2 linked regions of the Novipirellula artificiosorum genome follow. The protein of the gene in region 1 interacts with the protein of each later gene in a pairwise test. Links are inferred from orthologs where the notes say so. Each region holds a gene or a part of one and is shown in the gene's direction. Other genes may lie near its edges. The genes, in order: nth and aceE.

Region 1 (7,284 bases):
TATCCTAGTGATATATCGAGTTAATAATTTTTTGAAAAGCCCACCCGCCATGGTTTTGGCGGATGGAGCCCCACAACCGGTAGGACCGCAGGTATGATTCCCGGTCGTCGGACGCATTTCAAGTCGAGTGACATGGCTACGAAGATCGAGGGGGTGTCGCTATACTACCGAACATGAATACCGAAAAATGTGAAACGTCGACAACCCGACGGACGATTTCGTTAGACCGCCAAGTTCGAATCGTTGCCGGCTCGCTGATTCTTGCCGGTGCAGTTTTGGCGTTGACGGTTCACTCCTACTTCGCGGGGATTTTTATCTTTGTGGGTGCAGGGCTCACCTTCGCAGGTCTATCGAACACCTGTGGCATGGGAATGTTGTTGAGCAAAATGCCCTGGAACCATCAGGTGTAACCACGGTGCATTCGAGTGGAAGGCCGTGATCAAATGTCGCCGTCTCGACAATGCTATCGCTGCTCGAGCAGCCATTGGTGGAGCACCCAGACGACCGCAGCCATCGATTTTCCGCTGCAATTTTCGGGGATGTCTTGCTCGGTGTGCCAATAGGCCGGTGCTCCGAACCCTGGGCGAGGGTAATCAAAATCGATCAGGTCGATGGTAGGGATTTTGGCGATTTGGTTCAACGGAAGGTGGTCGTCCTGGATGGTGTGTCGTGGCCGATCCACAAACGCTCGGACCCCAAGTTTCTTGGCGACTCGCCAGACTCCAACGGCGACATCGCGAGCGTATTTCAGACTGTTGGTTTCATAGTAAATCTTCAGCTCCTTGTCGCCAATCATATCGAGCAGGATTCCAGCGGCGTAGGGACTTTCATCGGTTTCGGCAGCGATTTTCTCAGCGAAGAAAGTCGAGCCCAGAAAGTAGTCATCTCGTCCCTGTTCAAAAACAAATTCTTCGCCGTCGAAGAGGACGATGTCGACTCCGATCTCAGTTGGCAAATCATCGAACTGGTTCGCCAATTCCATCAGTGCTGCGGTCCCGCTTGCTCCATCATTTGCCCCCACAAACACTCCTCTTGGATTTCGACGGTCTTGATCTGGGAACGGACGTGTGTCGTAATGGGCGCAGAACAGATAACGGTTCTGCTGCGCTGGATTCCATCGCGCCATCAGGTTTCCAAGTTCGACGTTCGAGCCATCTTGGGGATGGCGAATTTCAAACGTTTGCATCTGAACCGCCGCGCCGCAATTGCGAAAAAACTGGGTTAGCATCGCTTGTTGTTTTTCCATCCCCGTTGAACCGGAGGCTCGTGGACCGATTTCGCAGAGATCGACCAAGTAACCGAATACCCGCTGCTCGTCGTAGCGATCAGGGATGGCTCGCAGCGTTGGGCTTTCGATCTGAACGCCTCCACGATCAAAAATCCCCAACGCCATCGCGAACACTAGCGACACGATCACCAAGCCAAGCAGCACAATGATTCGTATCAACCATTGACGAAGCGCCGCATCGGGTGCGACAGGGATCGTGGAGTGAGCCTTTGGCGACGCTTTGGAGTGACTTTTGATGGTCTTGCTCATCAATCGAGACTTGTGAGGGGATGGAGGCTTGGCGAGCAAATCAGCTGCATGGGTTTGTGATTGATTCTCAGTACTGCTGAGCATGAAGCCATCCAATTTATTGAAAGTTGATCCGTTGTAAATCACCACAGTTCGGTCACACGACACCCTTCACCGTTTTTGAAACATCGGTTTTAGAGTATCGCAAGCGGATTCCGCTTTGATTCAAGGGTTCCACGGGTCACGCCGAGGCGGTTGGTTGCTTGCAATCTTCGCCAAACTTCGCTGCCCGACAATTCGCCCGCAAGCAGTTGCCGGTAGGTCGCGATCGTTTGTTGCGATTCCTTCGCGTTTTGTTCGAGCAACTCGACGCGAAACCAGCGAATGCCTTTGCGAATTAAATCGGCGACGATCTCGGATCCGCTTTGCGCGGTTGCATTGTACAGGGTGTTGCGACAGGCGACGTCGGCTTGCAGCGGATGCTCCGCCCCGACACGATCTCGCAGTGTCACGACGTGGCGATCACAGGGGCGCCCACAATTCGTCTTGTTGGTGCCGGGCGACAGCACGCTACAGAAAACGCAATGCTCCATGTGGAACATGGGCATGTGCTGGTGGATCACGATTTCCAAATCTGTCGGCCGGGCTGAGTCGACCAAGTCCATCAGTTGATCACGATTCAGGTCATACGACGCGGTCACTCGCTGCACACCAAGGTCCATCAACCACTCGGCCGAGCGATGGTTAGCCGTGTTGAGTGAGAAATCGGCCACCAGCGGTTTACCAAGTGTTTTGAGGTAGCCAACCGCTGCCAAGTTTCGAACCAGAAAGCAATCCGCATCGAGTCGCCGGAGGACACGCAAAAGTCCCATTTCGCCTGGTTTCTGAATCCGAACGTTCGCAATGCCAATCTTGGCATGGTGTTGGTGCGCGATCTGTACTGCATCTCGATAGTGGCGAACATCATGCAGGTCGGTATAGATCCAATCGACATCGCTAGAGGCGACCGCCTCTATTTGCTCAAGCGTTCGGCACAGCACAACCAACTGAGGTTTGGATGGCGTTATCACTTCGTCGACCGACCGTGGCAGGGGGGCGAGCAAAACACGCCCCGCTTCGGCGTCGATCGTCCGAACCGGCGGTTGCCTCAGCCGCAGGGTCAACGCATCGGTTAAAGTCCGTCGCAGTTGATTCAGCAAACTGGCCGGCACCATCGGTTCGCCTGTGATTGTTGCTTTGAGCGAGCGAAGTTCAAAGGAGGTCCCACCGAGTCGCTCCATTTTTTCTCGCAGCCTCGCTGCATTGGCAGGATGCTTGTTCGCCTTTTCGAGCACTTGGTCGCCCGAGACGCTAACGGTGATCCCACCGCTTGTCGTCGCCGAGAGCTGCAGCGTCTTTCCTGCCTCCGCACCGATCACCATGTCGATCGGTTGACGACTTTGCGGGTCTTCGCCAGCGAAACTCTGACGCAAACGACGGTTTAGCTTTGGATCATCGTTTTTGAAAACCAGATCACCACGCTGAACCCGTTGCCACTCGATTTCACCGCGTCCAAATCCAATCCATACGTCGGTGTCAGCTTCGACCGAATCGAATCGTTGGCCACGACCCGTTTCAAGCGAATAGATCCGGCCGCCTTGAAATTCTCCCTGCTGGACTTCAATGGCCAATCCATCGCCAAGTGTTACCGGAGCATCAACGTGAACAAGTATTCGGTCGGACTTGCAATCGAGAATCGCCCCCAGTCGAATGCCTCGTTTGGCGCTGTGGTCACCGGGCACAAGTCGTTTATGATCGTTGCCCTCAATCCAACCGGGAGAAAAGCCACGTGAAAACGACAACTCCATCTCACGGCGTGCCACATCGTCGACGTGCACCGCACCGGTCTGAATCGCATCATCAATCGCGGTGCGGTAGTGACCTGTGATATTTGCGACGTACTCTGCGGTCTTCAAGCGACCTTCGATTTTGAGTGAAGCCACCCCGGCATCGATCATGTCGGGAATCGCGGCATAGCCCGCTAAGTCTTGAGGGCTGAGTAGATAGCGAACTTCACCGAGGTCGCGGTCTTCACCATCCACGACAAGTTCGTACGGCAACCGACACGCTTGGGCACAATGCCCACGATTGGCGCTACGACCGCCAAGTGATTCGCTCGTCAAGCACTGACCACTGTACGCGACGCACAACGCGCCGTGAATGAAGCACTCCACGGGCATGTGGGTCGCTGCCGTGATCTTTCGGATTTCGGCGATCGAAAGCTCGCGTGCCAGCACCACACGCGACAACCCCAAGTCGGAAGCGACTTCGATGGTTTCGGCACTCGAAAGACTCATTTGAGTCGACGCATGAATCTCGAGCTCGGGGCAGATCGCATGGACGATCCTGGCGACGCCAAAGTCTTGAATCAACACGGCATCGACCCCCGAAGCTGCGACCGATTCAATCACTCCGATAAGGGGGGGCAATTCCGACGGGAATGCCAACGTGTTCATCGTTACATAGCCGCGAACACCTCGCGTGCGGAGCCAACTCATTAGATCGGGAAGGTCGGGAAGACCAAAATTCTTAGCTCGCACGCGAGCATTGAAGCCACAATCGAGCCCAAAGTAGATTGCATCGGCTCCGTTCTCGACGGCAGCACGCGCACATTCCCAATCACCCGCTGGAGCAAGAAGTTCAATGGATCGGCTGGCTGGCAGTCTCGGAGTTGGGTTCATGAGCCAAGTATGACAAGCAATCACGGATCTGGGAAACGGTTTTCGACACACCGAATCGACAGAGGGACGGGGTCCGCTACGATAACGGGGTCCGCTACGATAACGGGGTCCGCTACGATAACGGGGTCCGCTACGATAACGGGGTCCGCTACGATAACGGGGTCCGCTACGATAACGGGGTCCGCTACGATAACGGGGTCCGTTGCAGAACGGGCCCCGCCAGGACACGGGGCTAATTGAACGCCTTCGCGAATGGGACCACGAAAACCGTGAACAAACAGCAGCGTGCCGATCTTGTGTTGCGGCGGCTTGGGGAATTGTATCCTCATCCGCCGATCCCGCTGGACCACACCGATGAGTTTACTTTGCTGGTGGCGGTTTTGTTGAGCGCTCAGTGCACCGACAAGAAGGTGAATGAGGTGACGCCGGAATTGTTTGCTGCCGCAGCGACGGCGGAGCAAATGGTGGAGCTTGGCGAGCAAGAAATCTTACGAATCATTCGGCCGATTGGGCTATCCAACTCGAAATCCAAGAACCTGACTCGGCTTTCGCAGCGTCTGGTCGATGAGCATGGCGGTCAGGTTCCGAGGACCCTTGAACAACTCGAATCGCTTGCCGGTGTGGGACACAAGACCGCCAGCGTCGTAATGGCTCAAGCGTTCGGTGTGCCTGCATTTCCGGTTGATACCCATATTCATCGACTTGCTCAGCGGTGGGGATTGACCCGTGGAAAGAACGTCGTCGAAACCGAGCAAGACTTGAAAAAGCTATTCCCGCAAGCATGCTGGAACGATCTCCATCTTCAAATCATCTACTACGGCCGCGAACACTGTACCGCACGAGGCTGCGATGGCATGAAATGTGGGCTGTGTCGCGAGCTCTATCCGCAGCGAAAAAGCCCCGTGGTTTCGCGGAAAGCGTAGCGAAATCGTTCGCGAGTGAGCGTTGCGATGCATCGCACGCTCAGCCTAGGGACGGCGATCCAATTGTTGCTTGACCATCTCGACCGGAATGGGGATGCCACGCAAAACCCCGTCGATCACCAACTTATTGTCGACGGCTCCTTGGAATCGGGCCACAATCATCCTTCCACGGCGCAGCTTGATCAATTCGATCATCAAGATCAAACAATCGCCTGGATTGACAATGCCGCGAAAACGGACCTCATCGAGGCCACCAAAGCCAACCATTTCGGTTCCCAGCAGATCGTGCCGTTGAGCAAAGTAGCTCGCCAACTGGGCCACCGCCTCGAGCTGGATCACACCAGGCATGATCGGCATTCCGGGCATATGGCCGCGAATCCAAAACTCGTCTTCGGTCACATCCTTGTAGCCAACACACGCCAAGCGATCGACATCCTCGGCCAGGATAGCGGTGACCTGCGCCATCTCAAAGCGTTGCGGAATGAGCCTATGGATCGCCTCGGTATCCGCGATGGGATTCTCGAAATCCAAGCGGTCAAGATCGAAAATGAAGTCGCTTTTCGTCACAGATTCGTGCTAACGGAAAGGGGATTAGGTCTTGATCTTTTTGCGTTTGGCCTTGCGTGCTTTTGCACTGGCGGGGCGCTGCCCGTGATTCGCTTTTTTCAGTTTATGTTGTGGTTTAGCCATGAATCCTGACGTCATTTCAGATGGGGGAACAACGACCGAAGCAAGCCGCTTGTGGTCGGGGCGATCCGCTCGGCGGACCTTCGAACTGAAGAAAATAGCATGTTCGACGGCATTGCGGTAGTCGCAAGAAACAGGGTTCTTGGATTCCCGCAGAGAAAAAATCGTGAGCAAATGGAGGGAAAACTATCGCCAAATGGTCTTTTTTTGATACCACCGATCCGCTTGGCCCTGCAACGCATCGATTCGGATCGATTGGAGATCGGCAGCATCAATCGTCGGTTTCACGGCAGTCGCATTTTCCTTTGCGTTTTCCGCCACGGCCGGTCGAAACGCGATTCCGGACCGGCTCATCGATTGCTCCTGCTGTGGCTGAGCGGCCGAATACAGCGTGCTGTTGCGGACCGATGGAGGCATGAGTCGGTCCTCCGATGCCAAGCGACCTGAAGCCACTGGCTCGGAAGCAGCTGCCGGAGGAGTCCCCGCGGGAGCGTCAGCAACCCCCATTTTTTGCCGCAAGTACCATCCCGTTGGCTGAGCGCTTGCCAAGGCCGTCGCTGGGCCGTCAACCGACCGAGTGATCGCTTCGGCTGGCGTCTGATGTTGAGCCTGGACGACCGGATTGGCCGATGCCAAGGCAACCTTGCTCGGATCCGAAGCGAGATTCTGGTTGTTCTTGGCAAATTGGGCCGAAGGACCGCTGCCGGCGGCAACCCAAGAAAGCCAATAGTCTTGGAGCTCCGCGAGCGATTCGTACCCGTAGTGCTTGCGGATATTTGCGGTCCAAGATCGGTGCTGCACGTAATCATGCAAGAAGTTGATAAACGAACGCGGCCCTTGCTGATCGATCAGAAAGCTGCACACCGAATAGCCTTGGGCATACATTGGCAACACGTCGCCAGGGTACTCGGTCAAGAGGAACAGCTTGTTCATGGGAATTCCGCGTTGCGTTCGCAGAAATTCTCGCAGCTTGGTCTCGTGCTTCTGTTTTTCGGAGCGATGTTCGACCGTGGTACAAATTCCCTCATCGGCCCATCGAGGCAACGGTTGACCAAAATGGGTGGCCAAGATCGTGTGAGTCACTTCGTGTGGCAATACGCTGTCGAGAATGCGTTCTGGCGTGCCGACGACCTCCATTTGAAAATCGCGAACCGGCGAGCGGTTGTAGGTCGTTACCCCTTGGGCAGCCAAGTTCGCACCGGCGACCACGCGGACCGGACAGGGCGTCGGCCACGGTGGCAGCGGATTGCCGAGCCAGTAGGAGGCCAAATCGCTGCGGTATCGCTCGGCCGCATCGCCAACCGCGCGAGCAAGCTGTGCGTTGGGCGCCTGGATAATGAAATTTCGGGTTCGAAAGTCGGCGGCATCCGATGATCCAGCCAACCAAGTCCCCAGCACCCCTATGGTGACTGCGAACAGACAACGACGTAATTTTGAT
Region 2 (7,870 bases), on another replicon or contig:
TTTTGCATGCGCAGAGGCCAGCTATCAGCTATCAGCTATCAGCTATCAGCTATCAGCGGACAGCTATCAGCTATCAGCGGACAGCGGACAGCCGAAAGCCGATCGCCGATCGCTTATAAATTTCGGAACTTTCGGAATTATCCGCAAGATCCTCCTAGGTTCACACGATACTAGATGTACGCAGAACGCGATTACTGATCGTACGATTCGAAGATCCTTCGCCGTAGGCCGGCAGACACCAAAAGCTCGCCAACACATACAGCGTTGGAGAGCGGGTCGAATGAATCGGATAACGACAATAAAACCACGGAAGGTTGCTCGGATGATGACTCCCAATTCAACTGTCAAACGCACCTCGATTGCTGGAAGGCTTGCGTTCTGTACGATGGCAATGCTCGCGATTGGATCGAGCGGCTGCTACGGACTCGGCGGTACCAACATCAACCTTGGTTTCCTCGGCTGGCCGATTCCCGTCAGTCCCTACTTCCAACACAAGCTCGAAGAAGACTTTTGGAAGAAGGAACGTTATGATCGCGTTCCGATCCTCGGCCCCACGACGTCGGGTGGTCCTGCGGTTGCTCTCGATCCGCCAAGCGATGATGAAGTGGTCCATGCACTGGAATCGGCACGTCCGGTTCAAGGTGGCATTCCGTTGCTCTGGGAAACCCAACGCAATGACGTTCGCATCATCAAAGAGAAGATCGCCGACTACATCGATCCACCTCGCTTCTACCCGCTGATCGGCCCTGCTCAACTGCACCACGCCCACTACAAGTGCACGATCTACTTCGACGAAAAGACCACGGTTGGCTACCCGATTCCTCACACACTTCACGACCGCGAAGCGATCGAAGTGGTGTACATCGACCACAACCACTTCCACATGGTTGGCGATGTCGAGCCTTACACGACGCCAAATCTGTAACGCACGGGATCCAACCGCCAAGCCACGAACAGGCTAGCCCGAAACGGCTAGCCTTTTTTCGTATCGCGGTGGTCCGAAGGCCAGCGAAGCGAGTTGCCGCGTCACGGCTTAGCAAACCGTCGATTCCATCCGCCGTTGACTTGGATTTCTTGTCCGGTCAAGAACGAGTTGTTGGGATCCGCAGCAAAAAGGACCGCTTGAGCCACATCGGCGGCAGAACCCCAACGATGCATGAGAGACTGTTCTTTCGCTCGCCGGTCCCAATACGCGTCGGTCGATTCGCCCCAAGACGTTCGGATCCATCCTGGCGCGACAAGATTGACACGGACTTGCGGTGCAGCGGTTTGAGCTAAGCTTTTCGCGAACGCAGCCACCGCTGCTTTGACGGGACCAAACATTTGACCCGCATCCCCTTCCATCCCTTGGCTCGCTTGATCCCATCCAATGAAGGTCATCGATGACGGAATTTCGACTCGCTGGCGGATCATCGCTTGGGCCGCCATCCGAGCCAAGTGAATCGTGCCCAGCACATCCACCTCAATCAATTGCTTGATTTTTTCCGCGAATGTCATCGTGGCCGCTTCGCCGGTCAGCACATCGGCGCCGGCATTGTTCACCCAAGTCTGGACCTCGCCTAACTCGGCAAAACAATTCGATGCGAACTGTTGAATCGATTCGGCATCGGCCAAATCGCACCGCAACACAATGGGCTGAGCCCCTGATGCGGAGCACTGCTTCGCGGTTTCACTGGCGCCATCGCGATTGCCGTGATAGTGAACGACGATTCGCTTGACGCCGTTGCGAGCCAGCGAGAGTGCGATTTCGCGACCGATTCCGCTTGAAGCCCCGGTGACGACAGCGTGGGTATCTTGGAACATCGGATGGGTCGCTATGCGAGAAAGAAAGCAGGGGAGAACGAAATGGGACGATTTCGACGCCGCAGGCCCGTTTTGCCTACTGCCGGTACGCCACAAGAGATTGTTACGGTACAATTCTCGGCCAATAGTCGCCACTCGTGTCTAAAATCGCTAAAACACGCCCATCCGCGGCTATAACTGTGGCTTTCAGTCGGTCTACAATTGTGGCCAAACCAGCAAACATTGCTTCGTGGCGGGGACAGTCCCCTGTTCCTGGGTGATCCAGAGCCCATCGTAACGCGTGAAGGTACATACGCGTGAAGGTACAACAGAGAAAAAAGTAGAATATGTCGGATTCAAAATCGGTCGCTCAAGAAGAAGTCCAGCAGCTCCTCGGTGAGCTCGAAGCTCACGAAACCGAGTTAGACATTGACGTGGCAGAAACCCACGAGTGGCTCGCGTCCCTCGACTATGTTTTGCAAAGCAAAGGGGCCGCGCGCGTTCGCTTCCTGCTCGAACAGCTCCGCGATCGGGCGGCGGAAGAGGGCATCCAATCGGACGAAGATACCAGCACGCCCTATGTGAACACGATTCCAGTCAGCGATCAGCCCGCGTTCCCAGGAAATCGCGAGCTCGAGCGACGGATCAAATCGATCGTCCGCTGGAACGCGATGGCCATGGTCGTTCGCGCGAACAAACGCGAGGGGGGCGTCGGAGGCCACATCAGCACCTTCGCATCGAGTGCGACGTTGTACGAAATCGCGTTCAATCACTTTTTCAAAGGTCGTGGCGAGGATGGCTACTCGGGCGATACCATCTATTTTCAGGGGCATGCGTCCCCAGGGATGTACAGCCGTGCCTATTTGGAAGGACGGTTGGATGAGTCGCACCTCGAAAATTTCCGTCGCGAGCTTGCTCCCGGTGGCGGGCTGAGCAGCTACCCGCACCCTTGGCTGATGCCTGGTTTTTGGGAATACCCCACCGTGTCGATGGGGCTTGGGCCCATCATGGCCATTTATCAAGCTCGCTTCAACGAGTACCTTCGCGACCGCGGGCTAAAAGACACAGCGGATCAACGCGTTTGGGCATTCCTTGGCGATGGCGAGTGCGACGAACCGGAAACACTCGGGGCGATCGGTTTGGCCGCTCGCGAGAAACTCGAAAACCTAACCTTTGTGATCAATTGCAACCTGCAACGTCTCGACGGTCCGGTACGAGGGAATGGAAAAATCATCCAGGAACTCGAGTCGATATTCCGTGGGGCGGGTTGGAATGTCATCAAAGTGGTCTGGGGCGATGATTGGGACCAACTGCTCGCGAAAGACGTATCGGGGTTACTCGTCAAGCGAATGAACGAAGTGGTCGATGGTCAATACCAGAAATACACCGGGATGCCTGGCAGCTATATCCGCGAGCACTTCTTTGGTAAGTACCCGGAACTGCTCAAGTTAGTCGAAAACTATAGCGACGAGCGATTGGAGAAGATGCGACGTGGTGGGCACGACCCCGAAAAAGTGTTCGCGGCCTATCAGTTGGCGACCGAGTTGAAGAATGGAAAACCGACCGTGATCCTCGCCAAGACCGTCAAAGGCTATGGCCTTGGTGAAGCAGGAGAAGGTCGAAACGTTGCCCACAACCAAAAGAAGATGAATGAAGAGGAACTGCTTGAGTTTCGCACCCGCTTCGGTATTCCCATTAGTGATGAAGAAGTCGGCAAGGCACCGTTTTATCGACCTCCGGCAAATAGCCAAGAAATCAAATACCTGAAGGAACGTCGTGCCAAGTTGGGTGGGTCGGTGCCAAGCCGACCGGAAATCCATCCCACGGTGGAGGTTCCAACGCTCGAGGAGTACCGCAAGGTCATTCGCAAGGTCGAGAACAAGAATATCAGCACCACCTTTGCCGTGGTGCAAACCTTGATTGCATTGTGCCGCGATAAGAAGATCGGCAAAAACATTGTTCCGATCGTTCCCGATGAATCGCGAACGTTTGGGATGGAAGGGATGTTTCGTCAGTTCGGTATCTACGCTCACGCAGGCCAACTCTACGAACCCGTCGATTCCGAGCAAATCACTTACTACAAGGAAGCTCGAGACGGGCAAATTCTCGAAGAAGGGATCACCGAAGCCGGTTCGATGGCCAGCTTTAATGCTGCGGGAACCGCTTACAGCGCTCACGGGATCAACATGATTCCGTTTTACATTTACTACAGTATGTTCGGGTTCCAACGGATCGGTGACCTGATTTGGGCCGCTGCGGACATGCGAGCGAAAGGCTTTCTGATTGGCGGCACCGCAGGTCGAACGACGCTCAATGGTGAAGGGCTGCAACACCAAGATGGGCACAGTTTGCTCAACGCGATCGCCTTCCCGACCGTGCGTGCTTATGACCCCGCTTTTGCCTATGAAGCGGTCGTGATCATCATGGAAGGGCTCAAGAGGATGTATCAAGATGGGGAGACTTGCATCTACTACATCACCGCCGAGAACGAGGCATATGATCATCCCGAAATGCCGTTGGGCTGCGAAGAGGGCATCATCAAGGGGATTTACAAATATCACAGCCGCGAAGTCGAGAACCCGAAAGCACGCGTGCAGTTATTCGGTAGTGGTGCCATTTTGAATTCGGCACTCGCTGCCCAAACCTTGCTTGCCGACCGGTACAACATCGCCAGCGATGTGTGGAGCGTCACGAGTTACACGCAATTGCGGCGAGAAGCCGCGGATTGCAGCCGCTGGAACATGTTGCATCCGACCGAAACGCCGCGGAAGAGCTACCTGGAAGAAGTGCTCGAGGGGGTCGAAGGGCCGTTCATCTCGGCGAGCGACTACGTCCGGGCATTGGGCGAACAATTGCAACCCTGGATTCCAGGCGACTACTTTGTTCTCGGGACCGACGGGATGGGGCGCAGTGATACGCGTGAATCGCTCCGCCGACATTTTGAGGTCGACAAAGAATCGATCACCATTGCAACGCTCAGCCGGCTCAGCAAAACGGGCGTATTCACGCCTGCCGAAGTTGCCGACGCCATCAAGGACCTTGGCTTTGACGCGGACAAGCCAAATCCCTATTTTGCGTGATTCTCGTAGCGGAAAGTCGTCAACGCTTTCCCGCTGCACTGCTGCTCACTGACAATCTGAAAACTGAAAACTGAAAACGACTGATATGGCTACTGAAGTAAAGCTGCCTGAGTTGGGCGACGGCATCGAATCGGGCGATGTTTTGGAAGTCTTCGTCTCCGTTGGTGATGTGATCACCCAAGGCCAAGACATTGTCGAAATGGAAACCGACAAGGCAACCGTTCCGGTTCCCGCGTCTGTAGGCGGCAAGGTGACCAAAATTCTGGTCAGCGAAGGGGACACGGTTGAGATCGGCGGCGTGATCTTGGAAGTGGAAGCTGCCGAGGGAGCTGCGGCGCCAGCCGAACCCAAACCCGCGGCAGCCCCGCAAGCCAAAGCGGAACCCAAGCCCGAGGCAGCGACGGAACCCAAAGCCGCGCCGGTTGCCCCACTGGAACCACCCCAGCCCACAGCTGCACCACCGGCGGCTGCACAAGCGGCTTCAGCACCCGCGGCGGTCAAACAGCCGGCCGTGGCAGTAACGCCAACGCCCCCTGCACCCGCCGCGCCGGCACCCAGTCCCGTCGAAGCGGGGAGTGCCATCGCCGCTGGCCCCGCGATTCGCCGTTTCGCGCGGGAAGTCAGCGTCGATTTGGCGTCGGTTCGCGGTAGCGGCGAAGGTGGAAGGATCACCCGAGAAGACGTGTTGGCCGTCGTCCGAACCAACCAAGAAACCGCCCGCAGCGGATCGACTGCGAAAGCAGACTCGGGTTCGACCATGGATTCGTTGGAAGCCGCCGCGGCACCGGCGGTCGATGATTTTGGGCCCATTCGTGTCGAGCGTATGGACCGCATGCGAAAAACGATCGCGAAACAAATGCACGCCAGTTGGTCAGCGGTGCCGAGAGTCACGAATTTTGACGATGCCGACATCACGGATCTGGAACGGCTCCGCAAATCAAGTAAAGAAGACTACGCTGCGCAGGGTTTGAAACTGACATCGATGCCCTTCTTGATCAAGGCGGTGGCAACGGCATTGCGACATCACCCCACCATCAACGCGGCGGTCGATCAAGAGAACGAGCAGATCTTGTACAAGGAATTCGTCAACGTTGGAATCGCCGTCGATACCGATCGCGGCTTGGTCGTTCCGGTGATGCACCACGCAGATCGCATGGGCGTTCCCGAAATCACTCGCTCGCTGGCAGAGATGTCGGGTAAGGTGCGTGGTGGTCAATTCGCGGTTAGCGATTTGCGAGGCGGTACGTTTACGATCAGTAACCTCGGAGCGATCGGGGGAACCTATTCCACACCGATCGTGAATGTTCCAGAAGTCGCCATTCTGCTGGTCGGTCGAAGCCGCAAGCTGCCCGTGGTGATGCCTGACGATTCGATTCAGCCGCGTTTAATGATGCCGCTCAGTCTGTCCTACGATCACCGACTCGTCGACGGAGGCACCGCAGCACGGTTCCTCAACGATGTGATTGGTTACCTCGAAGCGCCGAGCCGATTGCTGTTGGCGCTTTAGTGGACTGTCAAGTTTAAAACGGCGAGTTGGGACGTAGTGGACTTCGCCAGAAGTCTCCAAGACTATTTGAGTTACGGATTTCTGGCGAAATCCACTACCCTAAAATTTAGTGCTGACAGTCCCCTAGCAAATTAGGTCAAGTTGGGGAGCACGGCATTGCTATCGCCGAATTTGTCGGCTTGGACGCCCATCTGTTGCATCATCCACAGATACAAATTGCACAGCGGCGTTTTGTTTTCGTATCGCAGGTGGCGTCCGCTTTGGATGCGTCCTGCTCCGCTGCCCGCTAACAAGATGGGCAAATCATCGTGGTTATGTCGATCGCCGTCGCTAATGCCGCTGCCGTAGACCAGCATGCAGTGGTCGAGCAACGTCCCCTCGCCCTCGGACACACTGCTGAGTCGTTTCAGCAGGTAAGCAAACTGATCGACATGGAACCGATTGATTTTCGCAATTTGAGCTTGCTTGTGTTTGCTCTTGCCGTGGTGCGATAGTTCGTGATGCCCTTCGCTGACACCAATTTCTGGATAGCTTCGGTTGCTGCCTGCGTTGGTAAACATGAACGAGACAATCCGCGAACTGTCGGTTTGGATCGCCAATGTGATCATGTCCATCATCAACTTGGAGTGCTCGACCATTTGGCGAGGCACACCGCTGGGCCGCGGGTAGTCAGGCACCCCTTCTTCGGAAATCCCCAGTCGGTCCGCACCGGCAATCCGTTTTTCGACATCGCGGACCGCGTAGAGATATTCATCCAGTTTCCGACGATCGATCTCTGGCAGCTTTTGGTGCAACCGCTTGGCATCCTCTTGAACAAAGTCGAGGACACTTTTTCGATACTTCTCACGAACACTTTTGGCGCGCCGAGTCGCCTTCACCGTTTGACCCTCGAACAACCGATCGAATAAAGCTCGGGGATCAATTTCTTTGGCGACCGGGTTGGTGGGACCTCGCCATGACATGTTCGATGCATAGGCACAGCTGTATCCGCTGTCACAGTTCCCACTTTGAGCGCTCGCTTCAAGCCCGAGTTCAAGAGACCCAAACCGGGTCGCCCCGCCAATCTGCTGGGCGGCAAGCTGATCCACGGAAACGCCGTTTTGGATATCCGCACCGTTGGTTTTTCGCGGATGGGCCCCTGTCAAGAACGCGGCAACGCTGCGGGCGTGGTCACCGCCGCCGTCACCATGCGCGTAGGCTCCATCCAGCGTCAATCCCGTCAGCACATTGAACTTGTCGCGACATTCGGACAAACCAGCCAACGTCTCAGGCAATTCAAACTTCGCCCCTTCTTGCTTGGGTGTCCAGTCCGGCATGTGCATTCCGTTTGGCACATAAAAGAAGCCCATGCGCAGCGGTGCTGCGGCTGGTTTGCTGGTCGCAGCGAGCAGCCGAGACGGCGACATGGATTCAAGCAACGGTAAGGCAATCGAGACGCCGAGGCCGCGCAGAATCGTGCGTCGCGAGAGTGGGTTTGGCATGGCGATGATCTCATTCGGGG

Evidence for each region.
Region 2: the proteins of nth (region 1) and aceE interact in binary tests that used the Escherichia coli proteins (3 or more experiments, as listed by UniProt). The link is inferred for Novipirellula artificiosorum from one-to-one orthologs.

The regions. Positions count from the first base shown.
Region 1 is NZ_SJPV01000006.1:196,348-203,631, reverse strand. What follows is about bases 3,608-6,332. They hold nth (endonuclease III), read left to right. Parts: upstream 3,608-4,505; coding sequence 4,506-5,159; downstream 5,160-6,332. Other genes in these bases: Poly41_RS17630 (M1 family metallopeptidase), read right to left, coding at 6,033-6,332; Poly41_RS35725 (50S ribosomal protein bL37), read right to left, coding at 5,751-5,849; Poly41_RS17640 (3-hydroxyacyl-ACP dehydratase FabZ family protein), read right to left, coding at 5,205-5,726; Poly41_RS17650 (U32 family peptidase), read right to left, coding at 3,608-4,236. In the rest of the region: Poly41_RS17660 (YgaP family membrane protein), read left to right, coding at 174-410; Poly41_RS17655 (M28 family peptidase), read right to left, coding at 464-1,621; more of Poly41_RS17650, read right to left, coding at 1,711-3,607; more of Poly41_RS17630, read right to left, coding at 6,333-7,284. UniProt on the Escherichia coli protein: DNA repair enzyme that has both DNA N-glycosylase activity and AP-lyase activity. The DNA N-glycosylase activity releases various damaged pyrimidines from DNA by cleaving the N-glycosidic bond, leaving an AP (apurinic/apyrimidinic) site.
Region 2 is NZ_SJPV01000001.1:179,002-186,871, reverse strand. Bases 1,752-5,062 are described here. They hold aceE (pyruvate dehydrogenase (acetyl-transferring), homodimeric type), read left to right. Parts: upstream 1,752-2,129; coding sequence 2,130-4,862; downstream 4,863-5,062. Other genes in these bases: Poly41_RS00470 (2-oxo acid dehydrogenase subunit E2), read left to right, coding at 4,948-5,062; Poly41_RS00480 (SDR family NAD(P)-dependent oxidoreductase), read right to left, coding at 1,752-1,803. Also shown: Poly41_RS00485 (hypothetical protein), read left to right, coding at 326-925; more of Poly41_RS00480, read right to left, coding at 1,027-1,751; more of Poly41_RS00470, read left to right, coding at 5,063-6,369; Poly41_RS00465 (DUF1552 domain-containing protein), read right to left, coding at 6,501-7,850. UniProt on the Escherichia coli protein: Component of the pyruvate dehydrogenase (PDH) complex, that catalyzes the overall conversion of pyruvate to acetyl-CoA and CO(2).